Regions from separate parts of the Modestobacter lacusdianchii genome, predicted to be linked through region 1. Evidence: predicted binding sites of a transcription regulator. Region 1 holds the regulator's gene; the other holds the start of a gene.
What was found. Region 1 encodes LexA, which represses DNA repair genes until DNA is damaged. Its sites were predicted from a motif close to TCGAACANNTGTTCGA; they were not measured.
Positions count from the first base shown of each region.

Region 2: the regulator LexA is predicted to act here: its motif matches at 2,501-2,516, upstream of ACJTNH_RS13520 (DUF222 domain-containing protein).

Region 1 covers NZ_JBJJTJ010000003.1:149,770-156,566, forward strand. The annotation lists gene ACJTNH_RS03315 (vitamin B12-dependent ribonucleotide reductase) at 1-761, opposite strand, end outside; gene nrdR (transcriptional regulator NrdR) at 865-1,416, opposite strand; gene ACJTNH_RS03325 (LysM peptidoglycan-binding domain-containing protein) at 1,697-2,275, opposite strand; gene lexA (transcriptional repressor LexA) at 2,581-3,381, shown strand; gene ACJTNH_RS03335 (enoyl-CoA hydratase/isomerase family protein) at 3,440-4,228, opposite strand; gene ACJTNH_RS03340 (ABC transporter permease) at 4,225-6,054, opposite strand; gene ACJTNH_RS03345 (ABC transporter substrate-binding protein) at 6,098-6,797, opposite strand, start outside.
Region 2 covers NZ_JBJJTJ010000017.1:44,104-50,900, reverse strand. The annotation lists gene ACJTNH_RS13525 (M48 family metalloprotease) at 1-927, opposite strand, end outside; gene ACJTNH_RS13520 (DUF222 domain-containing protein) at 1,279-2,481, opposite strand; gene ACJTNH_RS13515 (hypothetical protein) at 2,666-2,875, opposite strand; gene ACJTNH_RS13510 (GTP pyrophosphokinase) at 3,707-4,258, shown strand; gene ACJTNH_RS13505 (RelA/SpoT domain-containing protein) at 4,795-5,841, opposite strand; gene ACJTNH_RS13500 (adenylate/guanylate cyclase domain-containing protein) at 6,290-6,797, opposite strand, start outside.

The DNA.
Region 1 (6,797 bases):
TCCTCGATGTCGGGGTGGTCGATGTCGAGGACGACCATCTTCGCCGCGCGGCGGGTGGCGCCACCGGACTTGATCGTGCCGGCGGAGGCGTCGGCGCCGCGCATGAAGGAGACGGGGCCGGAGGCGGTGCCGCCGGAGGAGAGCAGCTCCTTGGAGGAGCGGATGCGGGAGAGGTTGAGGCCGGCGCCGGAGCCGCCCTTGAAGATCAGGCCCTCTTCCCGGTACCAGTTCAGGATCGAGTCCATCGTGTCGTCGACCGCGAGGATGAAGCAGGCGCTCACCTGCTGCGGGGAGGCGGTGCCCACGTTGAACCAGACGGGCGAGTTGAAGCTGAACACCTGGTGCAGCAGCATCCAGGTCAGCTCGTGCTCGAAGACCTCGGCGTCGGCCTCGCTGGCGAAGTAGTCGTGCTCGCGGCCGGCCGCGCCGTAGGTCAGCACGACGCGGTCGATGAGCTGACGGAGGCTGGTCTCGCGCTGCGGGCTGCCGACCGCACCCCGGAAGTACTTCGTGGTGACGATGTTGGTGGCGTTGATGCTCCACTCGGCCGGGAACTCGACCCCGCGCTGCTCGAAGTTGATCGAGCCGTCCCGCCAGTTGGTCATGACGACGTCGCGGCGCTCCCAGACGACCTCGTCGTAGGGGTGCACACCAGCGGTGGTGAACACGCGCTTCACCTTCAGCCCCTTGCCCCGGGTGGGGGCCTTGGCGGCGGTGCGGCGGTTGCGGCTGGTGGCGACGCGGTCGGCTGTCTCGGTCAAGGCGTGCTCCCCTGGAAGGCGTTCGGGTGTGCGAGTGGTGGCTGCGACGTCGATGGGCGTCGGGAGGCGGTGGTCGGTGCTGCTGACGGCACGGGCGCCGGTGTCAGCGGGACGGGGCGGGCCCGGCGGCGTCGCCGGGCGGGGCCCCGTCAGCGGGGTCGGTGGACTCCGGGTCAGTGGAGTCGGACTCGGGGCGGCCGGTGGCCCCGTAGCGGAGCCGCCGGAGCTCGGCGATCTCCTTCTCGAAGTCGGCCGCGGAGCTGAAGGACCGGTACACGCTGGCGAACCGGAGGTAGGCCACCTCGTCGAGGTAGCGGAGCGGGCCCAGGATGGCCAGGCCGACCTCGTTGCTCGGCACCTCGGCGGACCCCGTGGCCCGCACGGCGTCCTCGACCTTGGCGGCGAGGACGGCCAGCTGAGCCTCGTCGACGGGCCGGCCCTGACAGGCCCGGCGCACCCCGGCGATGACCTTGTTGCGGTCGAAGGGCTCGCTGACGCCGCTGCGCTTGACGACGGCGAGCACCGGCTCCTCCACGGTGGTGAACCGGCGGCCGCAGACCGGGCAGGACCGACGACGACGGGTGGTCGCCCCCTCGTCGGTCTCCCGCGAGTCGACGACCCGACTGTCAGGGCTGTGGCAGAAGGGACAGCGCACCGGGCACCTCCTCGATCGGCGGGCCGCGAGAGCGACCGTCCGACGCTCCCTGTGGACCGACCGGGGGACATCCGGTGGATGTCCTGGGACTGACCTGGGGAAGCGCCTGTGGATGAGAACTACATCTCTGTCACACAAGATGTTGGGGTCAGGTTAGCTCCCGACCCCTACAGGTACGCAACCCCGGGGCGGCGTGTCGTCTTCCTCCGTCGCGTCCGCCCCGTCCGCACCAGGCGTGGAGCGCCACTGCCACCCAGCCCTGAGGCCACTGCCGGGCAGGTCAGGGCAGCTCCAGCTCCGCACCGGGCAGCAGGTCGACGCTGTCGAGCCCGTTGAGCTCCACGATCGCGTCGACCACCGCCCGCGGGTCCTCCTCCGGCGCGACCTCCCGGGCGATGGACCACAACGTGTCCCCCGACTGGACGACGACGGTCGAGGAACCGGCCAGCCGGAGGCCGCCGTCCCGGTCACCGAGCTCGACGACGACCACGGTGGCCGCAGCGATCGACAGACCGATGGCGACCGACAGCCCGGCGGCCACCCGCCGGCCACGGTCGGTCAGCCGCAGTGGCGCCGGACCGAGGTCGTACGGCGGCCACTCCCCCGCGACCCTGCCGGTGGCGGACCCGTCGCGCCCGCACCCGCCCCGCACCGGACGGGCCGCGGCGACCCCGTCGACCCGGACGGGTCGACCACCCGGCCTGGCCGGGTCGCGCCGGGCGACGGCCGGCGCGACGGACTGGGCACCCCGGACCCCGACGGCACGGGCCGGCGCCGGGCGGGCCGAGGCCGGCCGGACCGGACCCGGGCGGGACGACGCCGGGGTGGAGGCGGTGAGGCTGCGCTGCGGGCTGACCATCGGGACGCTCCTGCTGTCTGACTGTGCCGGACGGGACGACGACCGAGGGACCGGGCGACCAGGTGGTGCACTCGAACGCCTGTTCGACTCGAACGTCTGTGCGATGTCTACCGCACGGCAGTGACAGATCCACCCCTCGACACCGGATTTCTTCGAACACCTGTTTGAACTACACCGGTGCAACCCGCTACGGTGCACCTGCGATCGACACGGGGCCGCCCTGCCCGGCCACCGGCCCGGCGGCCGGGCGCCCCGGTCGACAGGCACCCGGAGACGCTGCCCCGGCAGCCGGACGAGGAGGACACATGGCGGCCGACGGCCCGACAGCAGACGGCGGCGCGAGCTCCTCCCGGCGCACGCGCGCCACGGACGACGACGCCGTCGCGGGTGGTGGCGCGGCGGTCCGCGAGTTCCCCGACCGCGGCGAGGCCGGCGACGGCCTGACCCAGCGGCAGCGCCGGGTGCTCGAGGTCATCCGCGACTCCATCGAGCGGCGCGGCTACCCGCCCTCGGTCCGGGAGATCGGCGAGGCCGTCGGCCTGTCCTCGGCCTCGTCGGTGGCCCACCAGCTGTCGGTGCTGCAGCGCAAGGGCTGGCTGCGGCGCGACCCGAACCGGCCCCGCGCGCTCGACGTCCGGCTGCCCGGCGACACCCCCGGGGCGCCCGCCGCCGACCCGGCCGCGCTGGCCGGCGCCGGGGCCGGCAGCGGCCTCGACGAGGCCGCCACCCCCCGCCCCACGTACGTGCCGCTGGTCGGCCGGATCGCCGCCGGTGGTCCGGTCCTGGCGGAGCAGGCCGTGGAGGACGTGTTCCCGCTGCCGCGGGAGCTGGTCGGCGAGGGCACCCTCTTCATGCTGAAGGTGGCCGGCGACTCGATGGTCGACGCGGCGATCTGCGACGGCGACTGGGTCGTCGTCCGCCAGCAGCCGACCGCGGAGAACGGCGAGATCGTCGCGGCCATGATCGACGGCGAGGCGACGGTGAAGACCTACAAGCGCCGCGACGGGCACGTGTGGCTGCTGCCGCACAACGACGCCTACGAGCCGATCCCCGGCGACGACGCCACCGTGCTGGGCCGCGTGGTCACGGTGCTCCGCCGGGTTTGACCCACCTGTCGACAGCCGGCGACCCCGCGGGGTCGCCGGCCGTCTCGGGGAATGCCGTTCAGCGCCGCTGGTAGTCCCCGTCCCGCTTCTCGAAGAACGCCCGGAGCGCCTCCTGGTGGTCCTCGGTCCGGAACATCTCCAGGAAGCGCTGGGTCTGCAGCGCCTGCCCCTGAGCGAAGTCCATCTCGAACGCGCCGGTGACCGCCTGCTTGGTGACCTCGACCGACAGCGGAGCCCGGGTGGCGATCCGCTGGGCCTTGGCGAGCGCGGCGTCCATCAGGTCGGCCGGCTCGTGCACCTCGGTCACCAGCCCCCAGTTCAGCGCCTGCTGGGCGGTGTACCGGGCCCCGGTCAGCAGGATCTCCTTCGCCGGCCCTAGCCCCACGACGCGCGGCAGCCGCCAGAAGCTCACGATGAGCCCGACGTTGACGCCGGCCGCGACGAAGAAGGCGTCCGTGGAGGCGATCCTGATGTCGCAGCAGAGGGCGAACTCCAGTCCCCCGCCGATCGTCGGGCCGTTGATGGCGGCGACGACCGGCGTCCGGAAGTGCTGCACGCCGTTGAGCACCCGGCCGAACTCGGCCAGATAGTCGGTGAGCTGCTCGTCGGTCATCGACTGGTCCTCACCGAGGTGGGCGCCCGCGGTGAACGCCCGCCCCTCGCCGGTGATCACCAGGCAGCGGACCTGCTCGTCGGCGTCGAGGACGTCCAGCGCCCTCATGAACGACCGCCGGCTCTCCCAGCTGAACGTGTTCGACGGCGGACTGTCCAGCGTCAGGACGGCGATGTGCGGGGTCTCGTAGCGCAGCTGAACCCCGGGGCCCACGTCGGTCGTGGTCACGGTCATGCGTTCTCCTCCGAGAGTGCGGGGGTGCGGGACGGAGCGGGGCGACGGCGCCGGACGGACTCACCCGGTCGGCGGTCGAGCAGGCGCATGGCGATGACCGCCACGACGATGTTGATCAGCAGGATGACCACCGACAGGGCGCCCACCCGCTGGTACAGCGACTCGTTGGACAGGTTGTAGAGGACGGTGGCGATGGTGGGGTTGGCGCCGGTGTAGAGGAACACCGACATCTCCAGCTCCCGGAAGAGCAGGACGAAGTTGAGCAGCCCGGCCGCCAGCAACGAGGGGCGCAGCAGCGGGACGGTGATCCTCCGCCAGGTACGGGCCCACGAGGCGCCCAGGCTCCTCGAGGCCTCCTCGACCTCGGCGCCGATCTGCCCCATCCCCGCGTGCACGTAGGCGAAGGTGAGCGGCAGCGCGCTGCCCGCGTAGGCGATGAGCAGGATCGACATCGACCCGCCCAGCCCGAACGGCGGGGCGGCGTACGCGATGATCAGCCCGATCCCCAGGACGGCGCCGGGGAAGGCGAGCGGCGCGGCCATCGCCGGCGCGATCACTGCGTTGCTGCGGGCCCGGGTCCGGTGCACCAGCCAGGAGGCCAGCAGCGCGAGAGCGAGGGCGATCACCGTCGCCGCGAGGGCGAGGAGGAGGCTGTTGCCCATCGCCGCGGTGATCAGTGGCTGGCTGAACACCTGCTCGTAGTTGCCGGTCAGGGTGAAGTTGTCCGCCCCGAACGGCCGGCCCAGCGCCTCCCGGAACGACGTCGCCAGCAGGATGCCGAACGGCAGCACGATGCTGAGGACGACGACCAGCGAGCAGAAGGCCAGCCCGGCGGCCCGCGCCGCCGGCCCGAGGCGGGTGACTTCCTGACGCCCCGGCTTGCCACCGATCACGGTGAACTTCCGGCCGCCGACCAGGCGCCGCTGGACCAGCAGCAGCGCGGCGATGATCACCAGGATCGGCACCGAGATGACCGCCGCGGCCTCGATCCGGGGCGGGAACTGCATGAGGCTCAGCAGCACGGTCGGGATGGTCTGGAAGCCGGTGGGCGCCCCGAGGATGGCGACCGGGCCGAAGATGACCGCAGCGCTGACGAAGACCAGGATCGAACCCGCGATCAGGGCCGGGGCGATCACGGGGAAGGTGACCGTCCGCAGCACCCGCAGCCGGGAGGCACCCAAGCTCGCAGCCGCGTGCTCCAGGGCCGGGTCGATGCCCTCCAGCGCGGCCGAGACCGGCAGGAACACGAGCGGGTAGAGGAACAGCGAGAGGACGAAGATGATCCCCCACGGGCTGAAGATGTCGAAGGGCGCGGACTCCAGGCCGAACAGCGACATCAACGTCGTGTTCAGCAGCCCGTTGCGCGGCCCGAGCAGCAGGATCCAGCCCAGCGCGGCGATGAAGCTCGGCGCGGCGAAGGTGAGCACCGCGGTGCCCCGGAAGAACCGCCGGAACGGCAGGTCGGTGCGCACCGCGAACCAGGCGACCGGCAATCCCAGCAGCAGGCTGCCCACCACGGTGCCGACCGCGATCCACAGTGAGTTGAGGACAGCCTCGACCAGACGCGGCTCACTCACCAGCAGGCCGTAGTTGCCCAGCGTGAACCCGCCGTCGTCAGCCACGAAGCTCTGCCCGAAGACCTGCGCGATCGGGTAGCCGATCAACGCCACGATCGCCAGCACCCAGACCCAGCGCATCGCCCGCTCGAAGCCGGTGCCCCGCCGCTGGCCCGGGCTTCTCCGGCGCGGCGGCGCGGTGGCCCCCGGCGGGGCCCCCGCCAGGTCGCTGACCGCCGTGGTGGTGGCGGCCGAGCTGGTCAGCGCCATGTCCGGCACCCCGACTGCACGGTCGGACCGCTCGTTCGCCGGCTCATCGGTTGAAGAGCTCCGCGAAGCGCGCGACCACGTCCCCGCCACGGGACTCGATCTCCGACAGGTCAGCGGTGAGCAGGGTGACCTCGGAGAGGTCGGCGGCGTCCGGCGGCTGGGGGCCGTCCTCGAGCACGCTGCGGCCACCCTGTTCGGCCAGCGCGGCCTGGAAGTCCTCGCTGAGGTGGTACTGGACCAGCAGCTTCGCGGCGTTCGGGTGCGGCGCGTCCGTCAGCATCGCGAGCTCGGAGGCGAACGAGGGCACGCCGTCCTCCATGAAGGCGATCTCCAGCGGCTCGCCCTCGTCAGCGGCGCTGATCACCGCGGACTCGATGGCAGGGATGCCGATGTCGGCCTCGCCGGTCAGCACGAGCTGGGCGAGCGCGAGGCTGCTGTCGGTGACGGCGACCTGGCGACCGGCCAGCTGCTCCAGCCACTCCTCGCCGTAGAGGCCGGTGACCATCGTGTAGTAGGCCAGCGCCGTGCCCGAGGCCCCGGGATCGGCACTGATGACCGCGCCGAAGTCCCCGGTGGCCAGTTCCTCCCAGGTCGTCGGGAGATCGGCCGGGTCGGTGTTGGCGGAGTTGTACATGATCCCCAGCGGGGCCAGGCTGTATGGCACCTGCGGGTTGCCCGGGTCGTCCAGGCCCTCGCGGACGTCGTCGAGGTTGGCCACCCCGGCGTCGGCGATGACGCCCTCG
Region 2 (6,797 bases), on a different contig from region 1:
CCAAGGGTTGCAGGTGTCCCAGCGCAGCGCGCCGATCACCTCGCGCGGGTCGAGGCCGCGCTCCCGCGCGGCCAGGACGGTGGCGCCCTGCGCCTGGTCGGCGATGCCCAGGACGCCGGCCGCCCGCATCCGCTGGTGCCGCCCCTCCACCTTGGCCAGCACCTTCTGCTGGTCCTTGTCCTTGCTCTCCTTGGCCTCCTGCACGGCGGCGGCCAGCTGGGCGTCCACCTGGCCCATGCCGTAGCCGATGGTGACCAGGGCCGAGCACAGCGCGTCACCGTCGCCGGTGACCGAGCAGCTGTAGTGGTCGGCGCCGAGCTCGCGGGCGCGACCGAGGGAGAGCACGACCAGCTGGGAGAGCAGGTAGCCGACGAAGCTGACCACCGCGGGGATGGCCGTGTTCGCGTTGCCGTTGCCGCGGAGTGAGAGGAAGACGTAGTACAGCAGGATCGGCACGGTGCTGGCGATCGCCATGGCCAGGACGTCGTTCTGCTTGACGTGCCCGACCTCGTGGCTGACGACGGCGTCCAGCTCGCGCTCGTCGAGGCGTTCCAGCAGCCCGCTGGTGACGTAGATGCGGGCGTTGCCGCGGGTGTGGCCGAAGGTGAAGGCGTTCGGTGTCCCGTCCTCGACGATGCCCAGCCGCACCGGCTTCAGGCCGGTTTCCGCGCACCGCCGGGCGACGATGGCCCCGACCTCGAGGTCGGTGTCGTAGCGCTCGCCGGTCCAGGCGATCCGGCGGGCGGGGATGAGCCACTGGATCAGGTACGGGGCGACCGCGTACTGCGCGCTGACCACCACGACCGCCAGCACGACCGGCACCCACAGCGGGGCACCGAGAAGCAGGAGCGCGCCCACACCGGCGGCGAGCAGCACCGCGAGCAGGGTGAGCGAGAGGACGGAGTGGCGGAGCACGGTGCCGGTCATGGATCGCTTCCCGGGCGTCGACGACAGAACGTGGTGCCTGGTCCCCCGCGCCCCGCAGCAAGATCACGTAACGCGCCGGGGGTGACGTTGCCGTGGTCCGGGGCCGGCCGCAACCCCCGGCGGGTGACACGGACGACGCGTGGTCCCGCCGGTCAGGCGATATCCGGCGCGCGCCGGTCAGGCGACACCTGGCACACGCCGGCCGGTCCACACGTGGCGCACGCCGGTCGGTCCACACGCGGCGCACGCCGGTCGGGCCACACGCGGCGCACGCCGGCATCCGGCCGCGAGAGAACCGTGGCCGGATGCCGGTGACGAGGAGCCTTCAGTGCCGTGGTGCCCGAGCAGATCTCAGTGCAGCAGGGGCCCGAAGAGGATCTCGGTGCCGTCGGGGCGCCAGGTCCGCCATCGACCACCGGGATCTCGCTCGACCGAGAACCCGTGGTGCACCTTGGTGTGGTGACGTTCGCACAGCAGCGCGGAGTTCTCGAGCTTCGTCTCACCGCCGTGCAGCCAGTGGACGATGTGGTGGACGTCGGCCCACCAGTGCGGCGCACCGCACCCGGCGAACACGCAGGTCTTGTCCCGCGCCACCACTGCCCGACGCAGCCCGGGGGTGACCACCCGGTGCTTGCGGCCCAGGTCCAACGGTTCCCCGTCGGGGCCCATGACGATCCGGGAGATGTCGGCGTCGCAGGCCAGCCATCGGGCCCGCGCGGCGGAGATGCTGGCGCCGAACCCGGTCTGCGCAGCGCCGGGACCGGTGGCCGGGTCGACCGCGTCCTCCAGGTCCAGCTGCAGCACCACGTGCGGCTTCACCGTCCGCAACGTCGGTAGCTCGCCTGACGCCAGCTGGTTGTCGCACACCTGCACAAAGGCATCGGCGTTCTGCTGGGACCGGGTGCGGGTGTCGCCCTTGGGCCGGTCGGCCTGCACGTGCGACTCGATCGCGGTCTGCACCTTCTCCCCACCCACGGCATCGAGCTCGAACCGGCCGGACACACTGCCGTCGGCGTGCTTGACCATGCTGAACCGCCGACCCTCGGTCGGGTCCGGTTCCGGTCCGTCAGGGTCCAGTGCGTCGTCGAACTGCTGCACCGCCTGCGCCAGCGACGCGTGCGGCGCCTCTCGCGCGACGCCCGCCCACACGGCGTCGAAGGCACCCAGGTCGATGCCCTGCTCCTCGGCCTGCGCCCGCTCTTTGTCACCGACCTTGCCGGCGACCACGTCGAACTGTGCTGCAGTCACGTCTCCCGCCGCGAACCCGGCGGCCAGCGCCGGGAAGTGCGCCAACGCCCGCCCCGACCGCACGATCCGATCGGCCTCCCCCGCCGACAGGCGGACATGTCCGATGAACCACGACCGCATCGACTTCAAGCCGTCGTGCTCCACGGCCTGGGTCACCGCCGCGTGCCGCGCCGTGCGGGTCAGCTCCGCGTCCAACCGGTTCCGGGCCGCCACCAGCAACGCCGTCCGGTCCAGCACCTCGCCATCGGTCAACCCGTGCAGGTCGTCGGTGGCGATAGCGTCCAGCGCCGACATCAACTCGCTCACCGAACACCTCCCCACCAGTTCGAACATATGTACGAATTCTAGTGGCAGGTGCGGACTCACACCAGCTGAATCCGCAGGTCAAAGCCCTGTCCACAGATCCACCAAAGGCCTTGACAGGCCACGCGCCGACCCGGTCGTCGACTCGGCGCCGACCAGGCGCTGGTGTCCGAGGGCAGCTGGAGCGTCACCGACGGCTCAGGCAGCCCGCAGGGCCGAGCACCCCGCCGCACAGCCGGTCCCACCGCCGGCTGCCGACGCCGCTGACGTAGTGCTTCTGCTGCCCCGCACCGCCGGGCCCGCGTGGGGTCTCGGGAACCCGGCCGCAGAGCCGGTCGACGTTGGTGTCGTCGCTCGGGTCGTTCCAGGTCCCGTCCATGAACACGGCGAGCTTCACGGTGCCCTCCCCGGGGACTCGCGCACGACTGACCGGCGCTCCGCGGGTGACTGTCCCCGGGCGCCGTCACCCCGGCGTCACCCGCCTGTCACCGCCGTCCGCGTGCGACCGCCTGTCGGGAGACACCACCACGACGGCTTCGCCGAGCAGGCACAGGACGCCGTTCCCATGGAGCCCTACCAGCGCACCACCGATACCAGCGTCAACATCAACACCTGCCTATACGAGGGCCTCGCCCCGACGGCGCCGCCAACCGGGAGCGACAGGGCAACGGTGGCCGATCACTCGGGGGAGCCGTCGCGCTGCGACAGCCGACGGCGCTCGCAATCTCGACTTTGAACGCGTGCCATTCGCGGCGGGGCGGCGCGAGTACCCCGCTGCCACCTACTGGGGCTGACCCACTTTCTGCTCGACCATCACCGCAAGATTCGAGCGAAGGACGCTCGCAGAGTTCGGCGAGGCGTGCGAATCGCCCACCGCCGACACTGGCCGGATGAGCTGTCCGAAACGACTCTGGGTGACAGAATCTCCAAGGTCTTGTCCGCGACGGGTCCACCGCCCGCTGATGGAAGAAGCAACGTGACTGACGCATCAAGTCCTGCAGACATGCGACTGACGCCGCCCACGCCCACGTCGACGTCGACGCCCACGTCGACGACACCAGCTCTATCAGCGGAAGAGCTCGCAGCGAGAGTCGACCGGTTCTATGCAAGATACTCAGACGACTTGGAACAGATTCGCGAAATTTTGAGCTTACGACTGAGGCAGCTTGCTCGCGCGTATACACTGCAGAATGCCTTGCCACCAGAGGCAATAGAAGTGTCCGCACGAGTGAAGTCAGCCGTCAGCTTCAAGCGAAAGCTTGCCGACAAGAATTGGCCCCAGTTCTACTACCCGACAGAAGTCGTCGGCGACCTAATAGGAGCACGCGTCGTCTGCTGGTTCCCGGAAGATTGCTACGGCTTCATCGACTTGATGCGAACATCTTCTCATCTGCAGGTTCACGATGCATTGAGCGATTACACCACGAACCCTAAGCAGTCTGGATACAGGTCGATCCACCTAGATTGCAATGTCTCATACGACAGTGCGCTGCGAGAAGAGGGGAAGATTGCGATCGTTCAAGACGATATGACTTGCGAGTTGCAGGTGAGGACAAAACTCCAAGACGCATGGGCCGACGTTACTCACGAGTTCCATTACAAAGCTCGGCTAGCAGGCGTCGAGGACGACACGCTCGAAGGTTTTATGGCGGACATATCAGCCCGCTTGGCTCTTGAAGACAAGGCTCTCGCGAGGCTGAGAAGAGCCTACCAGCAGATCGCCGACGAAAAGACTAGCTTGGGCGTCAGAGAGGGGTTTCGGAAGAATGACCTTTCCTGACCTAATTCCCTCTTTCATGAGATATTGAGTCGGCTCCCCCGATGCGCAGTCGGGTCGACGTGCCATAGCAGGTCGCCTCTAGATGAGGCCAGCGCCACCAGGCAGCAGGCGATGCCGATTTCGTTAGCGCCCGCCTTATTCCATGGTCAACCTAAGTCAGGATTTTGCGCACGCCTGACGACCTACCCCGACAACGCGTCGAACTCCCGCGAGTTGTCCTGCATCGCAAAATCATTCGCAACGTGTGACGATTCGTTGACGAACTCGCTGGAGGCGGAGCCCCGTTCGGCGTCATCGCTGCCGTACTGACGATCCGGCGCCCTAACTGCGAGACAGCGCACCACCGGTGCCGTCCGCGCGCGGCAGCACCAACAGCGTGAAGGTCGACGCAGCCCTGCCGCGTACCAATCGAGCCGCCCACCGAGCGGGTGGGCGACCTGATCAACCAGGGCTGAACGATTTGGGCGAAACTTCGGGACGCACGACAAATTGTGGCTTAGCCTGGGGGGCTCGGAAAGCGAGCTCCCCTCTCACTCTCAGGATCCTAGATCCAGTCGGCCGTCCAGATGACCCCTAACGAAATTGGTGAAGCGACTGGTGTCCGCGAAGTAGTTCGGGTAAGCGTCGCGAAGCTGGCCGATGCATGCAATGTTGATGAGAACTGCGTCAAGGTTCTCGTCGTTTAGGGCCTCCAATGCGGTCAGCCGCGCTTCCGCATCGGCCAGCGTTTCGTGAACTGTCACCGTGAGCCGACCCTCGCGCCGCTCCAGTTCAAGAGTCAGAGTGTTTCGGCGGTCAGTCTTCGCGTGCTCACCGACGATCGCCGCATAGCCGCGAAGTCGAGTCAGGACGCCGACGCGCTTCTCCAGCCGCGCCAACTCGCCCGCCAACACTTCGGGCGTGCCCTCGGCGCCCGGTACCGAGGCAGTGCCCTCCTCGTGGGCCATCAGTGACGCAACCAGGACGAAGAATCGAAGGAGGTCCGAGTCACCCTTCCCATACTTCAGCTCACTACCCGAGAAGAGGTCCATGGTTTCGACCGCCGTCGCCCACGCATGCTGCAACTGGGTGCGCACTTGCAACTCGATCCGCAGGCCGTGGTACTCCTTCTTCGAGGCTCCGTACTCGTATACAAGGTGGACGCCGCGATAACCGGAACTGCGTGGCCCCGGCCCATCACGCAGGTAGTCGTGGACCTTCTGAACACGGTTCTTAGTCCGCGGAGAATTCACCAGAATGGCGACCAACTCGTCGACCTCGGCGACGGTCTCAAAGACCACCCGACAGCCCCCGAGATCTTGCATGGTCGTTACGCTCATCGTCGGGTGGCGCTTCAGCTTGTCGATAATCGTGGGGAGACGCTTTCGGCGCTCAGCCACGACGGCATTTTGGTTCACGTTGAGCGCGCGCTGACGGACAGTCACAGTGACCGCGTTCAGCGGGAACGCGTGAGCCAGGCGGTAGTTGCTCAGGATGTCACGCGCCGCCTGACTCTCCTCGGACGTCGCGGTCCCCTTGCCGATCACCCGGCTCGCCCGTTGGACGGCCTTGTTTGAGTGCTCAGGCACCACCCACTTCTTCATGTGGTCGACCGTATCTGGTGGGGCTGACACTCGTATCGAGGTTTATGAGGTGGCCGGAAATGACTCAGGCCGCCTCTCTCGGAGAGACGGCCTGGTCGCAAGAGTGGAGCTGAGGGGACTCGAACCCCTGACCCCCACACTGCCAGGCCGACCTGACGACGTTCGCGGACGTTCGCGGATGTCCGAAAAGGCCTGCTGAACAGGCGATCGTTGCTCTCCCGGACGACGGCGAACGACTGCGAACCAAGATCGATCTGTACCAACTGCAACCAGAACTGCAACCAGAAACGGCCCGAAGATGCGCCCCCTCCGCGCCGGTGGCCACGCTCACCCCGTCTCCCGGTCCAGTTGCACCGGTGGCGCGTTCTGTCGCTTCTAGCGGCGATGCGCACATGCGTCGACACTGCGTCAGACAGCGGCGAAGCGCAGTCCGATGACGCCCGGGTAGCTACTTGCAGTTCTTGTTGTACCAGTTCTCCATCACCGTGATGACCGCATTCGCCGTATAAGCACCGGCCCTCGGGTTCCAGGCCGTCAGCTCGGTGTTGTCGTCGTTCAAGTTCTGCCGAAACAGCTCATCCATGACCAGCGGCTCCGTGACGACCGCACCTCCGCCCTTCGCTGCCAGCTTGGACGCCTGGTTGACGACATCGCCCATGTATACGACGTCGTTGATGCCGCTGCCGTTGTAGCCAGCCTTGATCATCAGGGCTCTGCCGTACGACATGCCGATACCAACGTCAATGCCTTCGTAGCCTGCTTTCTCCAACTTGTAGTTGAGCACCTTCATCAGGGCGTTGACCCGGGCTGCCACCACGAACGCATCGTCGATGTCCGGCCTAGTCGGCGTGTTGAAGACCCCCCAGACGCAATCGCCCACGATGTTGATCTCTCGCGCAGCCTTATTGCCGTTCATCGCAGCAACGACCTCGGAGATGAACGCTCGGTACAGCTTC